DNA from 2 places in the Achromobacter sp. GQ309 genome. Region 2 is predicted to be linked to the other one. Evidence: riboswitches for the same ligand, from Rfam matches in the RefSeq annotation. Region 2 holds a riboswitch; the other holds the start of a gene.
What was found. Region 2 has a riboswitch for thiamine pyrophosphate ahead of thiM (hydroxyethylthiazole kinase). Riboswitches for the same ligand answer to the same signal wherever they lie in the genome.

Region 1: linked by a shared signal. The riboswitch ahead of AC6CIE_RS09305 (sodium:solute symporter family protein) and the one ahead of thiM (hydroxyethylthiazole kinase) in region 2 are both predicted to bind thiamine pyrophosphate.

The regions. Positions count from the first base shown of each region.
Region 1 is NZ_JCAXDP010000002.1:873,297-878,136, forward strand. Features, by position in the region: gene AC6CIE_RS09300 (DUF6088 family protein) at 1-64, opposite strand, end outside; gene AC6CIE_RS09305 (sodium:solute symporter family protein) at 166-1,617, opposite strand; TPP riboswitch at 1,719-1,825, opposite strand; gene AC6CIE_RS09310 (LLM class flavin-dependent oxidoreductase) at 2,054-3,340, shown strand; gene AC6CIE_RS09315 (hypothetical protein) at 3,373-3,606, opposite strand; gene AC6CIE_RS09320 (MarC family NAAT transporter) at 3,861-4,544, opposite strand; gene hutG (N-formylglutamate deformylase) at 4,809-4,840, shown strand, end outside.
Region 2 is NZ_JCAXDP010000001.1:736,572-741,411, forward strand. Features, by position in the region: gene AC6CIE_RS03455 (5'-nucleotidase C-terminal domain-containing protein) at 1-655, opposite strand, end outside; gene thiM (hydroxyethylthiazole kinase) at 730-1,545, opposite strand; TPP riboswitch at 1,577-1,709, opposite strand; gene AC6CIE_RS03465 (glycoside hydrolase family 19 protein) at 1,903-2,538, shown strand; gene AC6CIE_RS03470 (PA2169 family four-helix-bundle protein) at 2,788-3,237, opposite strand; gene AC6CIE_RS03475 (DNA internalization-related competence protein ComEC/Rec2) at 3,428-4,840, shown strand, end outside.

The sequences.
Region 1 (4,840 bases), on a different contig from region 2:
CCCAGACATGGCCGGGCCTGGCGGCCTCCATGCTGGCCACAATCTGAGTCTTGATATCGTTCATAGGGCATCCTTGTCCGATATTTGTATATCTTTTTCGGACAGACGGCAAATCTGTCCGAAATTTGTAGGCCAATTTCGGACGGTGTGATTACTACGCCCCCCTCAAACCGTCTCCTTATCCAACCGCCGCACCGCCGCGCTCAGCGTCGAGAAATCAAACTCCTTCCGTCCGCGCATCACCCGCCGGATCAGCACGGTCGTTACCACCGGCACAAACGCCGCCAGCAGGAACGATTCCAGCAGGAAGGTCGGCTTATCCCCCGGCGCGGGGAAGAAGAAAAGGCCGGCGATCAGCCCCGTGATGGTGGCCGTGGTCGCCGTGAATCCATCGTGCTTGCGGCTGAAAAGCCCGTAAAACACCGGGAAGGCGGCGGCCGAGCACAGCAGGTCGGCCAGCAGGAACAGGTACAGCACGCTGTAGCCTTGCGACGCCACGATCATCACGGGGATCGCCATCAGCAGCACCAGCCACCGCGCCAGGCGCTTCATGGTGGCGCCGCCGGCGTTGGGCATCAGGCGGCGCAGGTCGACCGCAATGATGCTGGACACCGCGCTGATGGCGGTGTCGGCGGTGCTCATGACCAGGGACAGGCCCAGCGGAATCAGGGCAATGACGAACCACGCCGGGGCGTGCGGCATGATGACGCTGAACAGCGCGATCGAGCTGTCGCCCTCGGGCGCCAACCCGACAAACGCCAGGCCGAACAGGCCCATCAAAAAGATGAAAGGCGCCACCAGCACGCCGCCCAGCAGAAAGCCGTTGCGCATCGTGCGGGTGTCGCGGGCGGCGTAGATGCGTTGCCAGTTGCCCTGGTGGAAGATGCCGGTCAGCAGGATCGCGACAAAGAAGGTCAGCCCGGCCTTCACGCCCACCGGATCGGTCAGGTCCAGCAGTTGCGGGGCCTTGGCCTGCAGCGCTTCGATGGTCGGCAATGCGCCGCCAGCCGCCTGCCAGCCGACCACGCACAGCACCACCAGCAGCGGCACGATGATCATCATCTGCACCTGATCGGTAAAGATGGACGAGCGCAGGCCGCCGTAGGTCGTGTAGAGCAAAGTCGTCCCCATCACGATGGCCGCGGTGGCCCACAGGGGCACGGGCGCCAGCATCGCGACCAGCTTGGCAATCGCCGTGACCTCGGCCGACAGTGCGATGAACAGGTAGAACAGCATGATGAAGAGCGCCAGGCCGTACATGGGCCGGCCGTAGCGCGCCATCAGGAACTCGGTCAGCGTGTGGCCGTGCGGAATCAGTTCGCGCATGCGCCGGCCCAGCGGAATCATGACCAGGCGCGGCGACATCGACCCGAGCGCGTAGCCGATCACGGCGGCCAGCCCGCCCCAGGTTGCGGCCTGCGCCGGCGAAAAGAGAATCCATGCGCCCAGCGTGGACGCCATCAGCGTCAGGATCGTGCCAAACGACCCCTGGCTGTTGCGCGCGACGATGTAGTCTTCCAGGGTGCCGCGCTTGCGCCGGGTGTACAGCACGCTGGCCACGGCGAAGCCGCCCGAGAACAGCAGCAGCCATACCAGGGCGGTGGTTTGGGTCAACATGAAGGTCGGTCCTCCCGCGGGCGGCCTGAGGCCGGACGCGTAACGCGGCGGCCCGCCGTCAGGGAGGCCGCGAGATGAATGGAATCAGGGAGGGCGCGCGAGAGACTTGCGGAGTCCTTCCCTTCGCCGGCATTACCCGGATCAGGTTCAAAGGGTTACCGCATAGACGCGGAATCTCAGCCCGTACAGGGCTCCCCCAGGAATTGCCGCAAGGTTAGGAGAGCAGCGCGGCGATGTCAACGCGCGGCGTGAGAAACGTTGGGCCGGGTATGCCGGGCAGGCGCCGCGGCCGCGCAAGCCCCGCCGACCGCAACGGCGCCCGCCCGCCGTTTTATGCTAAGTTCGCCCGCTTGCGGCACCCGCGGGCGTGCCGGACGCGGCAATCAATGACGCAATTGATGACGCAACTGATGAAGCAATCGACGAGCTGATCGCCATGATGCACCTGAACCTGTTCATTTTCGGCTGCGGCCACCATCGCGCGGCCTGGCGCCACCCGGACTCGGCGGCCGAGCGGCTGGGCGACATCAGCTACTACGAAAGCCTGGCCCGCACGGCCGAGCGCGGCAAGCTCGACGCCATTTTCTTTGCCGACGGCCAGTCGATGGACAACATCGGCGACGGGCCACGCTGGTATCTTGAACCGCTCACCACGATGGCCGCGATCGCCCGCGCCACCACCCGCATCGGCCTGATCAGCACGGTGTCCAGCACGTTCTTCACGCCCTTTCATGCGGCGCGCATGGTGGCCTCGCTGGATCACATTTCCGGCGGCCGCATGGGCTGGAACGTGGTGACCTCGATGTTCGATGCCGAGGCGCGCAATCACGGTTACGAAGCCATGCCCGGCCACGACTGGCGCTACGCGCGCGCCGAGGAATTTGTCGACGTTGCGCTGAGGCTGTTCGACTCGTGGGACGACGACGCGCTGGTCATCGACCGCAACGGCCACTTCGGCGTGCCGGACCGCCTGCACAAGATAGATCACCATGGCGAACACTTTCTGGTGGACGGCCCGCTTACCGTGCCGCGACCGCCGCAGGGGCATCCGGTGCTGTTCCAGGCGGGCGCCTCGGATCAGGGCCGCGATCTGGCGGCGCGCCGCGCGGAAGCCATCTATGCCGTGGCCTACGACTTGCCCGCCGCGCAGTCCTATTACCGCGACATCAAGCAACGTGTCCGGGCCGCTGGCCGCGACGCGTTCGTGCCCATCATGCCGGGCCTCGTGACCTATGTCGGCTCGACCGAAGCCGAGGCCCGCGCCAAGCAGCGCGAATTGGACGAACTCCTGCCCGCGGACGCCTCATTGCGCCAACTTGGCACGTTCGTCCTGCAGGATTGTTCGGGCTGGGAACTGGACGCGCCCGTGCCGCCCCTGCCCCCGCTGTCCGAGTTCACCGGCCCCAAAGGCCGTTACGGCACCATCCTGCGCATCATCGAAACCGAGCAGCCCACCGTGCGCCAGTTGCTCGGCCGGCTGGCCGCGGGCGGCGGGCACTGCACGATGGTGGGCACACCGGAGCAGATCGCGGACCGGATGGAACATTGGTTCAGGAACGAAGGCGCCGACGGCTTCAACCTGATGCCCCCGTCACTGCCGGGCGGCATCGACGACTTTGTGGAGCAGGTGGTGCCGGTGCTGCAACAGCGCGGGCTGTTCCGTAAGGACTACGAACACGCCACGCTGCGCGGACATCTGGGCCTGGAACGACCGGGCCGCTGAGAGGGCAGACGCCGGACCGATACGCGTGGCGATCAGCTTGTCTGGGTCAATGGTTCGCGTTCGGTTTCGGGGACACGCGGCCGGGCAGCCGGTTGCGGCCGGCGAGCACGGGTGGCGATCCAGTCGTAAAGGTGAACGCCCGGCTCGCGCATCAAGGCGGTGACTACGCCGCTGACCACCAGCCCCAACACGATCAAGGGTAGCCAGGCCATCATGACGCACGCTTGCAGATTGCGGCGGCCGTACCGCAGGAGCTTGATCGGCACTTCGGCGCGCCGACCACGATGGATTCGCGGGCTACCGCGCACTGCCTGATCTTGTCTTCAATGATGTTGCACATACAAAAACTGCCGTCGCGGGCAAGCATGACTGCCCACGGCGAAAAATCAAAAATGTAATGTAGCGTAGATTATGTTTCTACAAGCTTCACGAAACGGGGTGAAATCAAAATCCGCGTGACTTTATGAACTGCCCGGCGCAGCGCAGGCATGCATGGACGGAACGCCTGACCCTATGCCCGCTACACGTTGGGAAACTTCTCCACGATCTCCAACACGCCGTTGATGACGAACTGCACGCCCATGCAGACCAGCAGGAATCCCATCACGCGTGAGATCGCCTCGACACCGCTCTTGCCGATGACGGCGACGATGCGACCCGCGAAATGCAGGCAGACCCAGAACAAGAGCCCCAGCAGCGCAAACACGATGACCGGGGCCACGCCCACCACCCAACGCGCATAGTCCGGTGCAATGGCCGAATCGACCGACGACGCGCCACTGATGATCATGGCGATCGTGCCGGGTCCCGCCGTGCCGGGCAGCGCAAGGGGCACGAATGCGATGTTGGGGCTCTGGCGCTCCTGCGCGTCGGCCGCGGCCTCGGCCTCCAGGGCGCGCGGCTGGTCCGACGGAAACAGCATGCTGAAGCCGATGCTGACCACGATCAGTCCGCCCGCAATGCGCAGGCCGGGGATGGAAATGCCGAAGGTGTGCATCAGCAGCGCGCCGGCGTAGTAGGTCACCAGCATGATCCCGACCACGTAGAACGCCGCCTGGGTCACCTGCTTCTGCCGTTCCTTGAACGGTATCTGCTGGCCAAGCGACAGCAGCAGCGTCATGGACGTCAGCGGATTGGCCAGCGGCAGCATCAGCGCCAGACCCAGGCTGACGAGCTTGCCCAGTTGAATCAGTTCATCAATCATGTCCGCTCGCTAGAGTGTGCGCGCCGTCTACTCTACCTCACGCGGCCCCGCAGCTCGGTCCACGAGCCGCGGCTGACCAGCGCGACCCAGAACGCCCCTCACCGTGACCACGCCGCGGCCATCGCCATGAGCATCGGCGCGGCTAATCATCAGCATCCATTAAACTGATGCAATTCCCGCAGCGGGCCGTGCTGCCTAGCATACAAGCGCCCGTTGCCTGCGGCTCTGCCGCGGCGCATTGCCATTGCCACCCGGAGTTTCCTCTTGACCGACCTCTTCCAATTCAGCCGCGGCAC
Region 2 (4,840 bases):
CGGTGGCGGTGAAGGTCTTTTCAAGCAGCACATAAGGCTTGAAGATCGGCTGCTTGGAGGCCGCCGAGACGACGTTGGCCGACACGAACGGGAACGCCGGCGCCGCGCAATCCTTGGCGCCCGCGGGGTTGGTCTGCGCCGTGCCCTTGGTGATGCCGGCCAGACCGAAGTCCACATTGGTGATCTGCGATAAATAGGGCAGGCCGTAGTTGAACTCGTGATTGCCCATCGTGGCCGCGTCGTACGACAGCAGCTTCATCTGCTTGTAGATCGCGATCATGTCGGAACACTGCACCGGCGACACCAGCGCCTGGTAGTCCGACAGCGCCGTGCCCTGCACCGTGTCGCCGTTGTCCAGCAGCAGCGTGTTCGGATACTGCTTGCGCGCGTTGGCGATCAGCGTGGCCGTGCGGTCCATGCCGTAGCTCTTGTCTTCGGCAAGCTTGTAGTAGTCGTAACCCAGCACATTGGCGTGCAGGTCGGTCGTGCCCAGGATCGCGAGGTCCAGCGTCGTGCCTTGGGGCACGCTGGCCTGCGGCGGGGTCTCGGGCGCGGTGGTGTCGTCGTCATCGTCATCGCCGCCGCAGGCGGACAGGCCGGCCACCAGCGCAAAGCTGGCGGTCACTGCAAAGATCTTGCGTAGGTTTGGCTTCACCGTCTTTCCTCCGTGTTGAAGGGAGGAATTTTGGGGACGGTGTGTGACCTACCCGTGACATGCACGGGGTCAAATCAACGAAGCGGGGATTCGCGAGTCAGGCAATCCGCGTCCAGCGCCGCCAGCGCATCCAGGAACCGCCAGGCGAAAGAACCCGGCCCGTCGGCGTGCACCGCGGCGCGGTCGCCCGCGATGCCAAAGCACGACAGGGCGGCCACCGCCGCCACATAGGGATCGTCCTTCGATACGGCGGCAAAGGCCCCGACCACGGCGCTGAGCGCGCAGCCGGTGGCCGTCACGCGGGGCATCAGCGGCGAACCGCCCGCAATGCGCACCGCGCGCGTGCCGTCCGTGACGTAATCGACTTCGCCGGTGACCGCCACCACGGTCTTGCGGCGCGCGGCGATGTCGTAGGCTGACTGCTCGGCCTGCGCCACGGCGTCGCGGGCGTCCACGCCCTTGCCGGCGCTGTGGCCGCCGGCCAAGGCGATGATCTCGGATGCGTTGCCCCGGATGATGGCGGGTTCAAGGTCCAGCAGTTGTTGGATGGCATCGCGGCGAAAGGCGGTGGCGTGATGCGCCACGGGATCCAGGACCCAGGGGGTGCCGGCTTCTGCCGCGGCTTGCGCGGTCAACAGCATGCTGCGCAGCCAAGGCGAAGACAGCGTGCCGATGTTGATGACCACCGCGCCGGCGAAACGGGCGAACTCGGGCGCCTCTTCTTCGGCGTGCACCATCGCGGGCGATGCGCCGATGGCGAGCACCGCATTGGCCGCGTAGTTCATGGAGACGAAATTGGTCAGGCACTGCACCAGCGGCGCGTCGCGGCGGACGGCGGCGAGCAGGTCCTGAGACTGGTGGGCGAGGGAATGCAGGTCGGGATGCGTCATGCCGGGCGGTCTCGGGGCGTGGGACGCGCATGCGGAGGCACACGCACCATCCCTACGCCAGCGTTATCTGGATCAGGTTCGACGGGTCGCCGTGCATCGTCTGCCATGGCAATGGCAGACCAACGGATTCTCAGCTTCTTGGCGAAGCTCCCCGGGTGGATGGCGTATGTTCCCGGCGGAACCGGGGAGGTGTCAAGCGGCCAATTCGTGCCGGATCGCTTTGCATACTCAATTTGAGGTATTGGCGGGTGCTACGCCTGGTTCACAATCATTGACCCGCCTCTGATCGCCGTGATGAACGCACACGCGACGATATCGGCGGGGCGCCATGACTCCCTATGCAAGCAGGTGACCGCCATGCTGAGTGCAGAACAACTCCAACGCATCTTTCCCAACTGCAAAGCCCCCGCTGCGTGGGCCGACGCATTGGCTCCCGCATTTCAGAAATACGAAATCGAAACGCCGGATCGCATCGCCAGCTTTCTGGCGCAAACGGGGTATGAGTCGGGCCAGTACAACCGGATCGAGGAAAACCTCAATTACTCAACTGCCGCGCGGTTGACCAAGGTGTGGCCAAAGCGATTTCCCGATGAGGCGTCGGCCATGCCGTATGTGAACAATCCGCAAGGACTGGCGAATCTGGTGTATGCGAACCGGATGGGCAATGGCGATGCGCAAAGCAACGACGGCTTCCGGTATCGGGGCAGGGGCATCATCCAGCTGACGGGGCGCAGCAATTACGACTCGGCCGGCGACGCCATGGGTGTCAATTTGCTTGAAACGCCCGAGTTACTGTCCGATCCGAGATGGGCTGCGCTGAGCGCCGGGTGGTATTGGCAGTCTCGCGGGCTGAATGAGTTGGCGGACGACCGTACGCATGACGATGACCTGGAGGATTTCGCCAGGATCACACGGCGGATCAATGGCGGGCTGGTGGGTCTGAAGGATCGTTTTGCGTTGTTCAAGCAGGTTTATGCCGAGCTGATGCGGTGAAGGCGCAGGTCCGCGTCGGCGCTTCGGATAGCCTTGTTCGGCAGCAGTCGGCCCATCCGGAATCGTCAGGTCGCGTGTGGCCAGCGTGACTAGGGTTTGCGGTCGCATTGAAGAAAATGCGCGTCATGCGCCGGCGCATTATTAGTCCGGCATGCTTACGCAGCCGAAGCCATGCAATACAACGCCCGCCCGGCGCAGGGTGCGACGGGCGGGCGGTTTCAATACAACGCGTATTGCAGCTTGAGGTGCTTACGTCGCGGCGCGGAAACGATTGCGCAGATCGCGGATCTGGTCGTGGTTGCGCAGCACGCCCTGATATTGGCGTTCGACAACAGCGCGCACGTTGTCAGGCAGCGTTTCTTTAAGCGCCTTTTCGTAGTCCGCCTTGGCCACGTCCTCGCCTTTCTCGCATTCCTCGAGCAGCGTCAGGTCGGTGCGGCTGGATACCGCCGCCTTGATGTTCGTCCAGCCACGATGCATGGCGCCGGCCACCGTGCCGCTGTCCTCGGGCTCGCCGCCCAGTTGCGTCACCAGGGTTTGCAACTCCGTGGCGCCGGCCGCGCAGTCGCGCGAACGGTTGCGGAACAGCTCCTGCATCTCGGGCGCCTTGGCGTCTTCAGCGGCCGCGGCAAAGCCCTTTTCGCCGTTCTTCGACGTCTCGATCAGATTGTTCAGCACCTTGATTACATGTTCAGCCATGTTGGTCTCCTTGGTTTGGAAGGAACAGGCGGCGCAGGCCGCCTGGGAATTGGAGACTCAGCAAGTGGCGTGCCTGGGTGGGGTTGCGGATCAATCAGCGGGGTAAGGGTCTCGGCGCAGGCCTTGCGGTCAGCCGGGGTGGACAAACGCGTTCACTGCGCGATCAGCTGCGTTTCTGTCCCCCTAGGCTGTGAGCTTTCGGGAGGCCGACATCAACGGGCGATCATTTTGTCTCGCATTCGTGGCGGGCGCTGCGTGGGTGCAGATTCTGCCTACCCTGCCGCCGGCGTACGCGCTGTGGATCCTCGCATGCGGTTGTGCAGGGGCGCTCTGGTTCACGTCGGGGGCAACGCGTCCCCTCGCGGCGACCGGGGCAGCGGTGATGGCGGGGTTGTTGGCGGGCGTGCTGAATGCCGCGCTGCAAGCACAGCATCGCCTTGACGATGCGCTGGCGGAGGTTCACCAAAACGAGGTGTCGCGTCTAGTCTTGCGCGTGGTGGCGTTGCCGGACGGCGACGCGCAGCGTCAGCGCTTTCTGGCCGAACTGGCTGAGCCGGCACGATCGGGCATCCCGAATCGGATCCAGGTCACCTGGCAGGCGGGCGCCGGCGCCAACCAACGTGTGCCGCAGGTGCTGCCGGGGCAGGTCTGGCGGATGGCGCTGGTGCTGCGCAGACCACATGGCCTGCTCAACCCGGCCGGACCCGACACGGAAGGGCGCATGTTTGCCAGCGGCGTGCGGGCAACCGGCACCGTGCGTGGACAGCCTGTGTTGCTGGACGACCGGCCTTGGGCGTCGCCCGGCATCGCAATTGAACGTGCGCGGCATCACGTGCGCGAAGGCATGCGTGCGGCGCTGGGCGCGCATCGTTATGCGCCGGTGCTGATTGCGTTGGCAATTGGCGATCAGGCTGGTGTGTCGCGCGACGACTGGCGGATATTCAACCGCAGCGGCATCACGCATCTTGTGTCGATCAGCGGCATGCATGTGACATCGATTGCGGGCATTGGCGGTCTGCTCGCGTCGGCGCTGTGGCGACGTCTGCGCTGGCGCGGAGTGGGAATGGCGGAGCGCATGCCGGCCCGCATCGCCGGCGGGGCGGTGGCCGCGTTGGTTGCGCTGTTGTATTGCCTGCTTGCGGGGTGGGGCGTGCCGGCGCGCCGCACGTTCTTCATGTTGCTGGTGGTGCTGGCGGCGGCGTTGTCTCGGCTGCCGTTGTCGGGCGGTCGTGTGCTGGCGTGTGCAGCGGCAGCCGTGGTGGCGCTGGACCCGTGGGCGCCAATGGCAGCGGGCTTCTGGTTGTCGTTCGGCGCGGTGGCAGTGTTGTTGCGCATCGCTGCCGCGCCGATTGATGTCGACGCCGGCTGGCGCGCGCGCTGCGCGACGCGGCTGGGGCAGGCCGTGCGCGTGCAATTGCTGGTGACGATTGGGCTGATGCCGTTGCTGGCATATCTGGTGCATCAGGTGTCGCTGGGCTCGCCTTTGGCCAATGCCGTGGCCATACCCGTTGTGACCTTTATCGTGACGCCGCTGGCGTTGCTGTGCGCGGCGCTGTCGTGCCTGCCGGGTGCCGAGACGTTGGCGGCGTGGGCAGGGCAGGCA